Regions from separate parts of the Sinorhizobium sp. KGO-5 genome, predicted to be linked through region 1. Evidence: predicted binding sites of a transcription regulator. Region 1 holds the regulator's gene; the other holds the start of a gene.

Region 1 (6,203 bases):
AAATCAGGTCGAAGGACATCCGCGGAAAGATCTCGCGGGCGAGCCGCACGGCCTTCAACGCATTCTCGACATCGTGCAGCCGCCCGAGAAATTTGAGGTCACGGTCGTTGAGAGCCTGGACGCCGAGCGAGACGCGGTTGACGCCGGCCGCCCTATAGCCGCGGAAGCGCGTCGCCTCGACGCTGGAGGGGTTCGCCTCCATGGTGATCTCGATGCCATCGGGCACGTGCCAACGCCGGGCAATGCCGTCGAGGATCGCCTCCACCGTCTGAGGCTCCATCAGCGACGGGGTACCCCCGCCCATGAAAATGCTGGTGACGGTTCTCGGACCGGAAAGCGCGCGCACCGCAGCCATTTCCTTCAGAAATGCGGCGACGAAGCGAGGCTGATCCACCGGCTGGTGGCGCACATGGCTATTGAAGTCGCAATAGGGGCATTTCGCCGCGCAGAACGGCCAGTGCACATAGACCCCGAAACCGGGATCCATGCCGTCACCGATCGCTGAAAGCGGGGCTATCTGCATCGTCTCTCTACTCAGGCGCCGAGACAGGTTTCGGCGAACAGCTTGAATGCGCGTGCGCGGTGCGACAGAGCCTCGGGATCGCCGGGCTTCCAGCCATGCTTCTCCTCCGCACTCATTTCGCCGAATGTGGTGTCGTAGCCCTTCGGTTGGAAGACCGGATCGTAGCCAAAGCCGCTGGTGCCGCGCGGCGGCCAGACGACATAACCCTCGACCTCGCCGCGAAAGAGCTCGACATGCCCGTCCGGCCAGGCAAGGCAGAGAACGGACACGAAGCGTGCGGTACGGCTTTCGGGCGTCACCGCACCCTTGTCGCGGAGCGCCTCTTCGACCTTTTCCATGGCCATCTGGAAGTCGCGGCTGCCGTCCTCACGTTCGGCCCAGTTGGCCGTGTAGACGCCGGGGGCGCCGCCGAGCGCGTCGATGGCAAGACCGGAATCGTCCGAAAGCGCCGGCAGTCCGGAAGCCCTGGCCGAGGCGAGCGCCTTGATCGTCGCGTTCTCCTCGAAGGTCGTGCCGGTCTCTTCCGGCTCGACGAAATCGAGATCGGCTGCCGATTTCGCCTCGAAGCCGAGCGGCCCGATGAGATCGCGGATCTCACGGATCTTGCCGGCATTATGGCTCGCGACGACGAGCGTCTTGTCGATCAGTCTGCGCATCTGTTCCGTTCCGTTCAGGTTCTGCCGAAATCAATCCTTGGCCCAGAGGCCCGCTTCCGCGCATTCCAGGCTGTTGCCGGCCGGATCGCGGAAATAGAAGGAGCGGGCGCCGTTCGGCCAGCGGACATCCGCCTCGATCGAAACTCCGGCTGCCTCCAGTTTCGCCTTCCAGGCATCGAGTGCCTCGGCGGCGACCCGGAAGCACATGTGCCCGTTGCCCTTCGTCCCGTGCGGAGGCACGGGAAGTGCGCCCGGTGCAGGCGGCTTCACCGTCTCCGCCGGGTTGAAGATCAACAGCACGCCTTCGCCGCAGCGGAAGAAGACATGGCGGCTACCGGCGCGCGTGATCCTTTCAAGGCCGAGGACCGTTCCGTAGAAGGCCTCGGCCTGGTCGAGATCGTCCGCGTAAAGCGCGGTTTCCAGAATGCCTTCGAATGTCGGCACCGGACCGGTTCCTCTCAAGTGATCCAGAGCACTTCCGGAAAGCCATGACGGTGTTCCGTCCGGAGGTGCATATTGTCGAAGCGTCAGATCATCTCACTGCTGCCGTGCAGCAGAGAGCAGTCTAGCCTGCTATCGCCTGCTTCTGCATTTCGACGAGTTCGGCAATGCCGTTCTTGGCGAGCAGCATCAGGCTTGCAAATTCTTCTTCGCTGAAGGGCTTGCCTTCCGCCGTTCCCTGGATCTCGACCAGGCCGCCGCTGCCCGTCATCACGAAATTGGCATCCGTCTCCGCAGCCGAGTCTTCGAGATAATCGAGGTCGATGACCGGCTGATTGGCGAAGATGCCGCAGGAAATGGCGGCCACATGATCTTTCAGGACCTTCTCCAGCTTGACCATGTTGCGCGCTTCCATCCACTTCAAACAGTCGTGGAGGGCGATCCAGGCGCCGGTGATCGACGCAGTGCGCGTGCCGCCGTCGGCCTGAAGCACGTCGCAGTCGATCGAGATCTGACGTTCGCCGAGCGCCGGAAGATCGACCACGGCTCTGAGCGACCGCCCGATCAGCCGCTGGATCTCCTGCGTGCGGCCGCTCTGCTTGCCGGTCGCCGCCTCGCGCCTCATGCGCTCGCCGGTCGCGCGCGGCAGCATGCCGTATTCCGCGGTGATCCAGCCCTTGCCGCCGTTGCGCAGCCACGCCGGAACTTTTTCCTCCAGGCTGGCGGTGCACAGAACATGCGTGTCGCCGAAGCGTACCAGGCAGGATCCTTCCGCATGCTTGGAGAAATTGCGCTCGAACGAGACCTTGCGCATTTGGTCGATTTTTCTGCCCGATGGCCGCATCGTCAACTCCTGTCGATCCCGACTGCATGTTCCTTCGAGTCCTGTTCGGTTCAAGGACAAGACCATGCAGAATTCAAAGTGCTCCAGCGGCCTTTGCGCGTCTGAAGACACGCGGCGCTTTCGTGAGCCTTCTAGATCATGGCGTGGGCAAAGGGAACCGCTTGATGTCGAAGCTTCGCAGTGATTTTTCCCTTTTGCCATTCCCCGTGCGGATCACTATATTCTTTGCGAACACGGGATACTGATCACGGAGTGACATGGTACTGCGCAACCCTGGAACGAAGGGGATCGCATCGGCGCTGGACGAGCGCTCCGGCGAGATCTTCCGCCGCATTGTCGAGAGCTATCTTGAAAGCGGGGAGCCGCTGGGCTCGCGCAATCTCTCTCGGCTGTTGCCGGTGTCGCTGTCGCCGGCCTCGGTTCGCAACGTGATGAGCGATCTCGAGGATCTGGGCCTGATCTATTCCCCCCATGTCAGCGCCGGCCGGCTTCCGACGCAGCTGGGCCTGCGCTTCTTCGTGGACGCCTTCATGCAGGTGGGCAATCTCTCGCCGGAGGAACGCGCCTCGATCGAAAGGCAGGTTCACCCGGGAAATCGCGACCGGTCGGTCGAAAACCTTCTTACCGAGGCGAGCCAGATGCTGTCCGGCATGTCGCGCGGCGCAGGTCTCGTCATCACCACCAAGAGCGACCCCGTTCTCAAGCATGTCGAGTTTATCCGGCTGGCGCCGACCAAGGCGCTGGCGGTGCTCGTCGGCGAGCACGATCAGGTGGAGAATCGCATCATCGAGCTGCCGGCCGGGATCACCAGCGCCCAGCTCACCGAAGCGGCGAACTTCGTCAACGCTCACCTTGCCGGTCAGACGATCCCCGAACTGCGGACGCAACTGGAAAAGGTCAAGGAGACGGTGCGCGGCGAGCTCGACGCGCTCTCGCAGGACCTGGTCGAGCGTGGGCTGGCGATCTGGTCCGGAAGCGAGGGCGACGGCCAGCCGGCGCGGCTGATCGTCAGGGGCCGCGCCAATCTGCTCGAAGGATTGGAAGGGACGGATGACATTGAGCGGCTGCGCATGCTCTTCGATGACCTCGAAAAGAAGGACAGCCTGATCGAGATCCTCAACCTCGCCGAGAGCGGCCCGGGCGTGCGCATCTTCATCGGTTCCGAAAACAAGCTGTTTTCACTCTCCGGATCCTCGCTGATCGTCGCTCCCTACCGCGACAGCGACGACCGTATCGTCGGCGCGGTCGGTGTCATCGGGCCGACCCGGCTCAACTATTCCCGCATCGTTCCCATGGTCGATTACACCGCGCAGCTCATGTCGCGGCTGTCGCGCTGAGCGAATCCTTTTGATCGATGCAGCAATCGACCCTTGATTTTTCGGGCCCAAACATCGATATCGGGCTTCAAATCCAGGCAACAGAACGTTCAAGCAAAGCGACTTCCGCTGGTTTGATGATGCCGAACAGAGCAAAAGACAGAAATTCGGAGAACGTCATGACCGACGAAACGAACAAGAACGGACCCGAGGCCGCGGCGCCTGAAGAATTCGAAACAGCCGCTGAGCCGCAAGCCGCGGAGAAGCCGGAGGCGGATGCTTCCACGACCGCGCCAGATCCGCTTGAGCTTGCCAGGGCCGAGAGTGCGGAACTGCGCGACAAATATCTTCGCCTCGCTGCGGAGATGGACAACCTGCGCCGGCGCACCGAACGTGACGTGAAGGACGCGAAGTCCTATTCCGTCGCGGGCTTCGCGCGCGACATGCTGGCGGTCTCCGACAACCTGCGCCGCGCGCTGGATGCGATTCCGGCCGACGCCAGAGAGGCGGGCGATGCCGGCCTGAAAGCACTCATCGAGGGCGTGGAGATGACCGAACGGTCGATGCTCGCGGCGCTCGAGCGTCACGGCGTGAAGCAGCTGGACCCCACCGGTCAGAAGTTCGATCCGAATTTCCACCAGGCCATGTTCGAGGTCCCGAACACCGAGGTCCCGAACAACACGGTCGTCCAGGTGGTCCAGGCGGGATACACGATCGGCGAGCGCGTTCTGCGCCCGGCGATGGTCGGTGTTGCTAAGGGCGGCCCGAAAGCCGCGTCCTCTGAAAGCGAGACGCCTGCTGCCTGACGGCGCATGAATGCGATTTGCGAAGGGCCGCGCACTCTGCCAGGTGCGCGGCCCTTCGTCATTGTTCGAAATATCGCATGCTCTTCCAACCGGCTCCGGCAGGACAGCAGGCAGAAGATACTCAGGCAGCGTGCGAGGTCGTGTCGTCGCTAAGCAGCGTGTAGATCGCGCTTGCCGAGTCGCTCGCTCGGATACGCGACACCATGTCGTGGTCGCGCAGCACGCGGGCGATGCGCGAGAGCGCCTTGAGGTGGTCGGCGCCGGCACCTTCCGGTGCAAGCAGCAGAAAGACGAGGTCGACCGGCTGGTCGTCCAATGCTTCGAAATCCACGGGCGTATCGAGCCGCGCAAAGATACCGACGATCGACGGCAGACTGCTGAGCTTGCCGTGCGGGATGGCGATGCCGTTGCCCACCCCGGTCGAGCCGAGTCTTTCTCGCTGCAGGATGACGTCGAAGATCTCCCGCTCCGGAAGACCGGTGAGCTTCGATGCTTTTGCCGCCAATTCCTGAAGGAGTTGCTTCTTCGAGTTGGCCCTCATGGCCGGGATGATCGCATTTTGATGCAGCAAGCCTGCCAATGCCATTCTTTTATCCTCGTTCGCCGGTTAGAGCCTGGCAATCTCATCACAAATGCGCCGTGATGGCTCTACCCATCTTTGTCTTGGCGGGTCGAATGCACAGAAAAGTCGAGCTTTTCCGCCGTCCCGCTGATCGGAAAGACGGGGGACGCCAGTCCGGCTGGCTTCCCCCATCCCCACTCATGCCTTGATATTGGCGGCGTCGATCCAGCCAATATTCCCATCGTTGCGCCGATAGACGATGTTCAGGTCATCCTTGCCGGGGCTGCGGAACATCAGCACCGGTTCATCCGTCATGTCCAAGGCCATAACGGCATTGGCGACGGACATTGTTCTCAACTGTTTCGTTGTTTCGGCAACGATCGTCGGCGCATAATCGTCGGGGACTTCCTCGTCCTCGAAGGGCACCGAGTCCATCACTCGATAGGCCACTTCGGTGGCATTCTGCCCGTTGCCGTTGTGATGGTCCTTGAGCTTGCGCTTGTAGCGCCGGAGCCGCTTCTCGATGCGCTCCGAAGCCGCGTCGAAGGCTGACTGTGGCTCGTTCGCCTGACCGTTTGCCTGCAATACCACGCCCGTATCGAGATGAAGCTTGCAGTCGGCGCTGAATCGCGACCCTGACTTTTCCACAGTGACCTGGCTCGAATATCCTCCGTCGAAATATTTGGTTACGGCCTGCTCGATCTGCTCGCCGATGCGGACGCGAAACGAATCGCCGATTTCCATATGTTTACCGGATACACGCACACTCATGGAGTTTCCTCTCTTGTTCGTGAATTGCGTGCCCAGTCTATTCCAAGCGCCCCCGTCATCCAAGCACTTCAGCGACGGGAGTCCCGAACAACCGAAATCGTGAGCGCGCGCTGCCTCTATGCAAGCGCGGCGGCCTCATATCCGCTGTACCGCGCAGAGTCAATTGCGCGTCGTGGGATTAAACGTTCATCGAGCCCCGGCGGTTCCGCAGGCGAGAGCCCAAAGCGCAACCGGCTTATGCGCTTGCGGCCGCCCGGAAATGCTCAGAATGCCGTGGTTTTGGC
Region 2 (6,203 bases), on a different contig from region 1:
CGGCGTCGATGAAGAAGACGCCCATGTCTACGCCGAAGGCGTTCGCAGGGGGGGCACTCTGGTCACGGCAAGGGTCGAAGACAGTGTCGCACCCCGAGCAGAAGCGATCCTGAAACAGCGCAAAATCGTGGATCCTGCGGCCCGCAGAAGCATCTATGCCCAGGAAGGATGGTCACGTTTCGACGAAAATGCCGATCCGTACACGCTCGATCAGGTCGAACGGGAGCGTGAGCGGTACCGCGGCATGATGCCTTAACGGCAGGCTGACGTCCGCCGCTGCGGGGGCTGCAAGCGCGGCGGCCCTCGCAGCTATCTCCACGGCCGTCGAGCAAAATCGGTAGCGCACGCACGCGCCCCATGCTTCTTCTGGGGCGTGCTCACTTGATCTTCAGAAGCAGCATCTTGCCGGCCATGGTAATGCCGTGAGCCGACTCCTCGGGCGGAACATCCGTATCGAGCGCCTTCACGAGGTTGTGCTCGCGCAGCTCGTTCAGGGTCGCGGTCGTCAGGAACTTGATCTTCTGCGGCCGTTCCTTGAACCGGTCCTTCCTTGCATAGGTGACCTGGGCATTCAGGTGCGTCCACCTCTTCCCACCCTGGGGATGCACGTCACCGTCCTTGGCAAGCTTAAGGCCCCGGATCTGCGTTGGCGTCAATTCAATCATGTCGTCGTCTTTCGTACATCTTCGGTAAGGGAGCGGCGCAGCGACCCTGCGGCGTCGCGGAATGAAACCAGCCTCCGGCGCCGGTCGTCCCAGAGCACGAGCCGGACGCATTTGAGGCTGTCCCACAAGGTGATCCGTCCGATGCCGGCAAGTTGCGGATGGTCACGCAGTACTTCCGGCAGACGGTAATAGGGGATCCGGCTGGACAGGTGGTGCACGTGATGAATGCCTATATTGCCGGTGAGCCACCGCAGCACCGGCGGAAGATCGTAATGGGAGGCGCCATGCAGCGCCGCCTGAGGAAACCGCCAATCCTCGCCCGCCGACCAGTGAGTCTCCTCGAACTGGTGCTGCACATAGAAGAGCCAAACGCCGGCTGCACCTGCGAGCAGCACGACCGGAAGATGGATCAGGAGAAAAGGTCCCAACCCGACGGCCCACACCATCAAGCCGGCCAGCGTAACGATCGCAAGATTCGTCCCCATGGTCGAAATCCAAGGCAGAGCACCCGAGTTCATCATCCCGAACGGCAGGCGTTGCTTGAACAGGAAGAGCCAGGCCGGCCCGATGCCGAACATGACGAGCGGGTGCCGGTACAGCCGGTAGCCGAGGCGCTTCGTCGGCGAAAGGGCTCGGTACTCGGCAATGGTCAGCGTGGTGATGTCACCAACCCCGCGTTGGTCGAGATTGCCCGCAGTCGCATGATGGGCGGCGTGTGCACGCCGCCAATAGTCGTAAGGGGTCAGGGTCAGGACCCCGAGCACGCGGCCGGTCCAGTCATCGAGCCCCCGACGGGCGAAAAACGAGCCGTGGCCGCAATCGTGCTGGATCATGAACAATCGGAGCAGGAAGGCGCTGGCAGGAAGGATCGCGATCAGCCCGGGCCAGAAGCCGTTGGCCAGGGAAAAGGAGGCCGCTGCCCAGAAGATGGCGAAAGGAACGAGAGTGACGAACAGTTCGAAGGCGCTACGCCCCAGACGGGGCTGCCGGTATTTCGCCAGCGTCTTCAACCACGCTCCAGCATTGTCCTCAACAAGTGAAGCGGGTGGATAGACATGTGCGCTCATTATAACCGGTCCGTTTTTCGCTCGCCCCGTGATCATCCGCCAGGGCAATGGGCTGCGCCCGTGGAACGGGAGCAGGTGTTGAAGTGTTACGCCCGGCGGGCTTTGCGGGCCGCATAGCGGCGGTCGCGTTCAGCCTTGCGGGCCGCTTCGTCGGCGACGACGCGCGAGACCCGATCGGCAATTTCTGCCTGGCGGGCTTCGGCTTCAGCCCTTTGCTCGGCCTCGGCAGCCGCGGCCAACGCAGCGGCTTCTGCCAGGATTCGCTCGTTCTCGGCTGTCTTCAGCGCTTCGCGCTCGGCGCGGCGGGCCTCCCTGGCACGGTTGGCCGCTTCGCGCGCAGCCAGTTTTTCCTGCATTTCAGGGTCGGTCGGTTTGGGAGCGGATGCAAATTTTGTCAGAAGCTGGCGCTTTGCATCTGCCGCGGCATTGCGTCGTTCGGCAAAGCCGTTGTCGTTCGGGTGTCTCAATCGTTGTTCCTTTGATATCGTTTGGTCGCGAAGACCGCCTCAACGGAAAAAGGCCAGACATTCGCCTGGCCTCTTCGAACCTCTTGCCGCGATGCCAGTACATCCGTGGTCATCAGCGGCGAAAAAGCATTAGGCAGCGCGGAGCTGGCCTGCGGACATCTTGCCCGACTTGTTGTCGCGCTCGAGCTCGAAGCCGAGCTTCTGACCTTCGACGATCGAATTCATGCCCGCGCGTTCAACAGCAGAGATGTGAACGAACACATCGGCGCTGCCGTCGTCGGGCTGAATGAAGCCGAAGCCCTTGGTGGAATTGAACCATTTAACTGTGCCAGTGGTCATAACGAACCCTTTCTTAGCAACATAGATCACCGCTGGGCGACGCACAGCGGGGTTTCGACTTTTGAGAGAGGGAAGTTCGTCAAGAGACGCGCACAGCGCAGCAAAACAAATATCGGCAAACAAAGTATCGATGTCCTCTCATAGACGAGAGCGGCGACCGCGTCAACCTTTTGTTTTCAGAAAAATCGAAGACAACCTTTGGTAGATAACTCTAGGTGGTCGCGTTTCTTTCCATACCGGTGCACCCGCCGCTAGGCCAAATGAGTGAGTACACCGGTACGCCTCGAAGTGTTTTTAACTAACGAACGCACAGTCTCCTAGTCATCCTGAATACTATCTTGCCGCGGAAAAGGGTAATTTAGGTATTTCAAAATATTAATTCCATTTCTCCCGGAAAACAATTCGCGTAATTGCAGACACCGATTTCAGGTCATATTCAGCTTCGAATAATATTTCTTGGCACTCCTATTAATCGATTGCCGTCGATGCTATTTAGGAGTTGCAGCCGCCCTATACGCCGGTCGCAGAAAGAATCCCATGACATTTCGCCCGCTCCTCGACCGCGTCGTCATCCGACGCGCCGAACGTAACATCAAATCCAAGGGCGGGATCATCATCCCCGACGCCGCCAAGGAAAAGCCCCAAGAGGGCCAAGTGATCGCCGTCGGTCCCGGCTCCCGCGACGAAAGTGGAAAGCTGATCCCGCTCGACGTCAAGATCGGCGACACGATCCTGTTCGGTAAACGGTCCGGAACAGAGGTCAAGATCGATGGCGAAGACCTACTGATCATGAAGGAATCCGACATCATGGGCATCGTCGCAGCAAATACCGTCGCAACCGCCAATGCTGCCTGATCCCTCGAATTTCGATCCCTTATCTCAAGCCCGAACAGGCCAAAGACAATGTCCGCCAAACAAATCATCTTCTCCACTGACGCCCGCGATCGCCTGCTTCGCGGCGTGGAATTGCTCAACAATGCCGTCAAGGTGACGCTCGGCCCGAAGGGCCGCAATGTCGTCATCGACAAGTCCTATGGCGCTCCACGCATCACCAAGGACGGCGTGTCCGTCGCCAAAGAAATCGAGCTTGAAGACAAGTTCGAGAATATGGGTGCGCAGATGGTGCGCGAGGTAGCCTCAAAGACCAATGACCTTGCCGGCGACGGCACCACGACGGCCACCGTGCTCGCCGCGTCCATCTTTCGCGAAGGTGCTAAGCTGGTTTCGGTGGGCATGAACCCAATGGACCTAAAGCGCGGCATCGATCTTGGCGTTGCCGCCGTCCTCGCGGAAATCAAGGTGCGCGCCACGAAGGTCATCTCGTCGAGCGAGATCGCGCAGGTCGGCACGATTGCCGCCAATGGCGACGCCAGCGTCGGCGAAATGATCGCAAGGGCGATGGAGAAGGTGGGCAACGAGGGGGTCATTACCGTCGAAGAGGCCAGGACGGCCGATACCGAACTCGACGTCGTCGAGGGCATGCAGTTCGATCGCGGTTATCTCTCGCCGTATTTCGTGACCAACGCCGAGAAGATGCGCGTGGAACTGGAGGATCCCTATATCCTCATCCACGAGAAGAAGCTCGGCAGTCTGCAGGCTATCCTGCCGATCCTTGAGGCCGCGGTGCAGACCGGGAAACCGTTGCTGATCATCTCCGAAGACGTCGAAGGCGAAGTGCTGGCGACGCTCGTCGTCAACAGGCTGCGAGGTGGCCTGAAGATTGCGGCCGTCAAGGCTCCCGGCTTCGGCGACCGCCGCAAGGCCATGCTGGAAGACATTGCCATCCTGACGGACGGCCAGACGATCTCCGAGGATCTGGGTATCAAGCTTGAGAACGTTACGCTGGATATGCTTGGCCGCGCCAGGCGGGTGCTGATCGAGAAGGACACGACCACAATCATTGACGGCTCCGGCGACAAAGCCTCCATCCAGGCGCGCGTCAGCCAGATCAAGGCGCAGATCGAGGAGACGGCGTCCGACTACGAAAAGGAAAAGCTGCAGGAGCGGCTGGCGAAACTCGCCGGCGGCGTCGCGGTCATTCGCGTCGGCGGCGCGACCGAGCTTGAAGTGAAGGAAAAGAAGGATCGCATCGACGATGCCCTGAACGCTACGCGCGCGGCGGTCGAGGAAGGCATCGTTCCCGGCGGCGGAGTGGCGCTACTACGGGCAAAATCGGCTCTTGTCGGTCTCACCGACGAGAACGCCGACGTAGCGGCAGGCATCTCGATCGTGCGCCGGGCACTGGAAGCACCAATCCGCCAGATCGCCGACAATGCCGGCGTCGAGGGTTCGATCGTTGTCGGAAAACTTATCGACGGCAGCGATCACAATCAGGGGTTCGACGCGCAGACGGAAACCTATGTCGACATGATCAGGGCCGGCATCGTCGATCCCGCCAAGGTCGTGCGGACAGCCTTGCGGGACGCCGGCTCGATCGCGGCTCTTCTGATCACCGCCGAAGCCATGATCGCCGATATTCCCGAGAGGGAGTCTCCCCAAGGCACCGGAAACGGCGCCATGGGCAGTATGGGATACTGAGAGCAGTGCCTGAACCGTTCGGCCCGGTGGTCAGGCGGCGAAACGCGAACAACGACGGAGGGGGAGGCTTCCAATGGCCATGCAGAACAGCAGCAAGACGTCAATCACCCAGCAATTCGACAATTACAAGCCATCCAAAGCGATCCTCGTATGGGCGTGCGCCGCGACGGCGGCCGCAACGATGATCGTCGGCTTCAACTGGGGCGGCTGGGTGACAGGCGGCACGTCTCGCACGGCGGCAGCGGCCGCAGCCGACATCGCGCGCGGTGAACTGGCATCCGCCATATGCGTCGAGCGGTTCAACGCCGCGCCGGACGCGGCCGCAAAACTGATCGAGTTCAAGGCAATCACCGACGGCTACAAGAAGCGTCAATTCGTAGAGGCCGGCGGTTGGGCGACGATGCCCGGCCAAACCTCACCCGACAGCCGCAGCGTTCAAGGTTGCGCCACCGCTCTCGCCATCTGAGCGCAAAATCTGAAAAGCGCTCCCGTGTTTGTTTGGAGCGCTTCAATCTGCCAGATCAGGAGAACGTCAAATGATCCGTTTCGAGAGAAAGCCCGACCCGCAGCCCTCACTGAAGGAAGCCGAAACCAATCGTACCAAGCAAATAAGCGAAGCCGCGAAGGAAGAGAACAAGAAATCGGACACAACGGGAGCGCGGCGTCGCGCGCCTCAAGCGGCTGATGACGACCGGCTCATTTGAGAGCATATAGGACGCCACGGCCTGTTTCTCATTGGGGCCGCCCATATGGCGGGTCGGCTTCATCAAATTCAACGTCAAGAGGATCGCATCGATGGCTAAAGGACAAGTGAGAGGCAACCGCGAGGCGCGGAAGCCGAAAAAGGAAAAGGCGCCGGTGAAGGTAGAGACGAGCTTCACCAATCAGCTCAAGAATGCCGAGAAGAGCAGCCCACAGGGTGGTAAACACAAAGGCTGAGCCCAAGGGAACGGCGGGGGCGCTGGAAGACTTCGGAGCCGCGTGCAACGGCTATTTTGGCGCTGCGGCCGCGGTTTCGCCCGGCGGCAAGATCCTGAACATAAAGGTTGATACCTTTTCCCCTGGCTTGAACGGGCCCGGCACCTGATGACTTACCGGCTTCAGGCTTTGAAGGAATGCTGCAATTG

What was found. Region 1 encodes HrcA, which represses chaperone genes, less so after heat shock. Its sites were predicted from a motif close to GTTAGCACTCNCNNNNNGNGAGTGCTAAC; they were not measured.
Region 2: BHD07_RS10990 (co-chaperone GroES) is a predicted target of HrcA. The motif match lies at 2,994-3,022, and genes of this name have one in related genera.

The regions. Positions count from the first base shown of each region.
Region 1 covers NZ_BDIZ01000001.1:787,206-793,408, forward strand. The annotation lists gene hemW (radical SAM family heme chaperone HemW) at 1-523, opposite strand, end outside; gene rdgB (RdgB/HAM1 family non-canonical purine NTP pyrophosphatase) at 535-1,179, opposite strand; gene BHD07_RS03745 (VOC family protein) at 1,210-1,623, opposite strand; gene rph (ribonuclease PH) at 1,745-2,464, opposite strand; gene hrcA (heat-inducible transcriptional repressor HrcA) at 2,722-3,801, shown strand; gene grpE (nucleotide exchange factor GrpE) at 3,960-4,586, shown strand; gene ptsN (PTS IIA-like nitrogen regulatory protein PtsN) at 4,708-5,172, opposite strand; gene hpf (ribosome hibernation-promoting factor, HPF/YfiA family) at 5,347-5,919, opposite strand; gene rpoN (RNA polymerase factor sigma-54) at 6,183-6,203, opposite strand, start outside.
Region 2 covers NZ_BDIZ01000002.1:372,066-378,268, forward strand. The annotation lists gene BHD07_RS10965 (general stress protein) at 1-256, shown strand, start outside; gene BHD07_RS10970 (hypothetical protein) at 378-665, opposite strand; gene BHD07_RS10975 (fatty acid desaturase) at 662-1,732, opposite strand; gene BHD07_RS10980 (DUF6481 family protein) at 1,819-2,199, opposite strand; gene BHD07_RS10985 (cold-shock protein) at 2,329-2,538, opposite strand; gene BHD07_RS10990 (co-chaperone GroES) at 3,076-3,393, shown strand; gene groL (chaperonin GroEL) at 3,442-5,076, shown strand; gene BHD07_RS11000 (hypothetical protein) at 5,150-5,542, shown strand; gene BHD07_RS11005 (hypothetical protein) at 5,613-5,780, shown strand; gene BHD07_RS11010 (hypothetical protein) at 5,872-6,015, shown strand; gene BHD07_RS11015 (cytochrome c) at 6,067-6,203, opposite strand, start outside.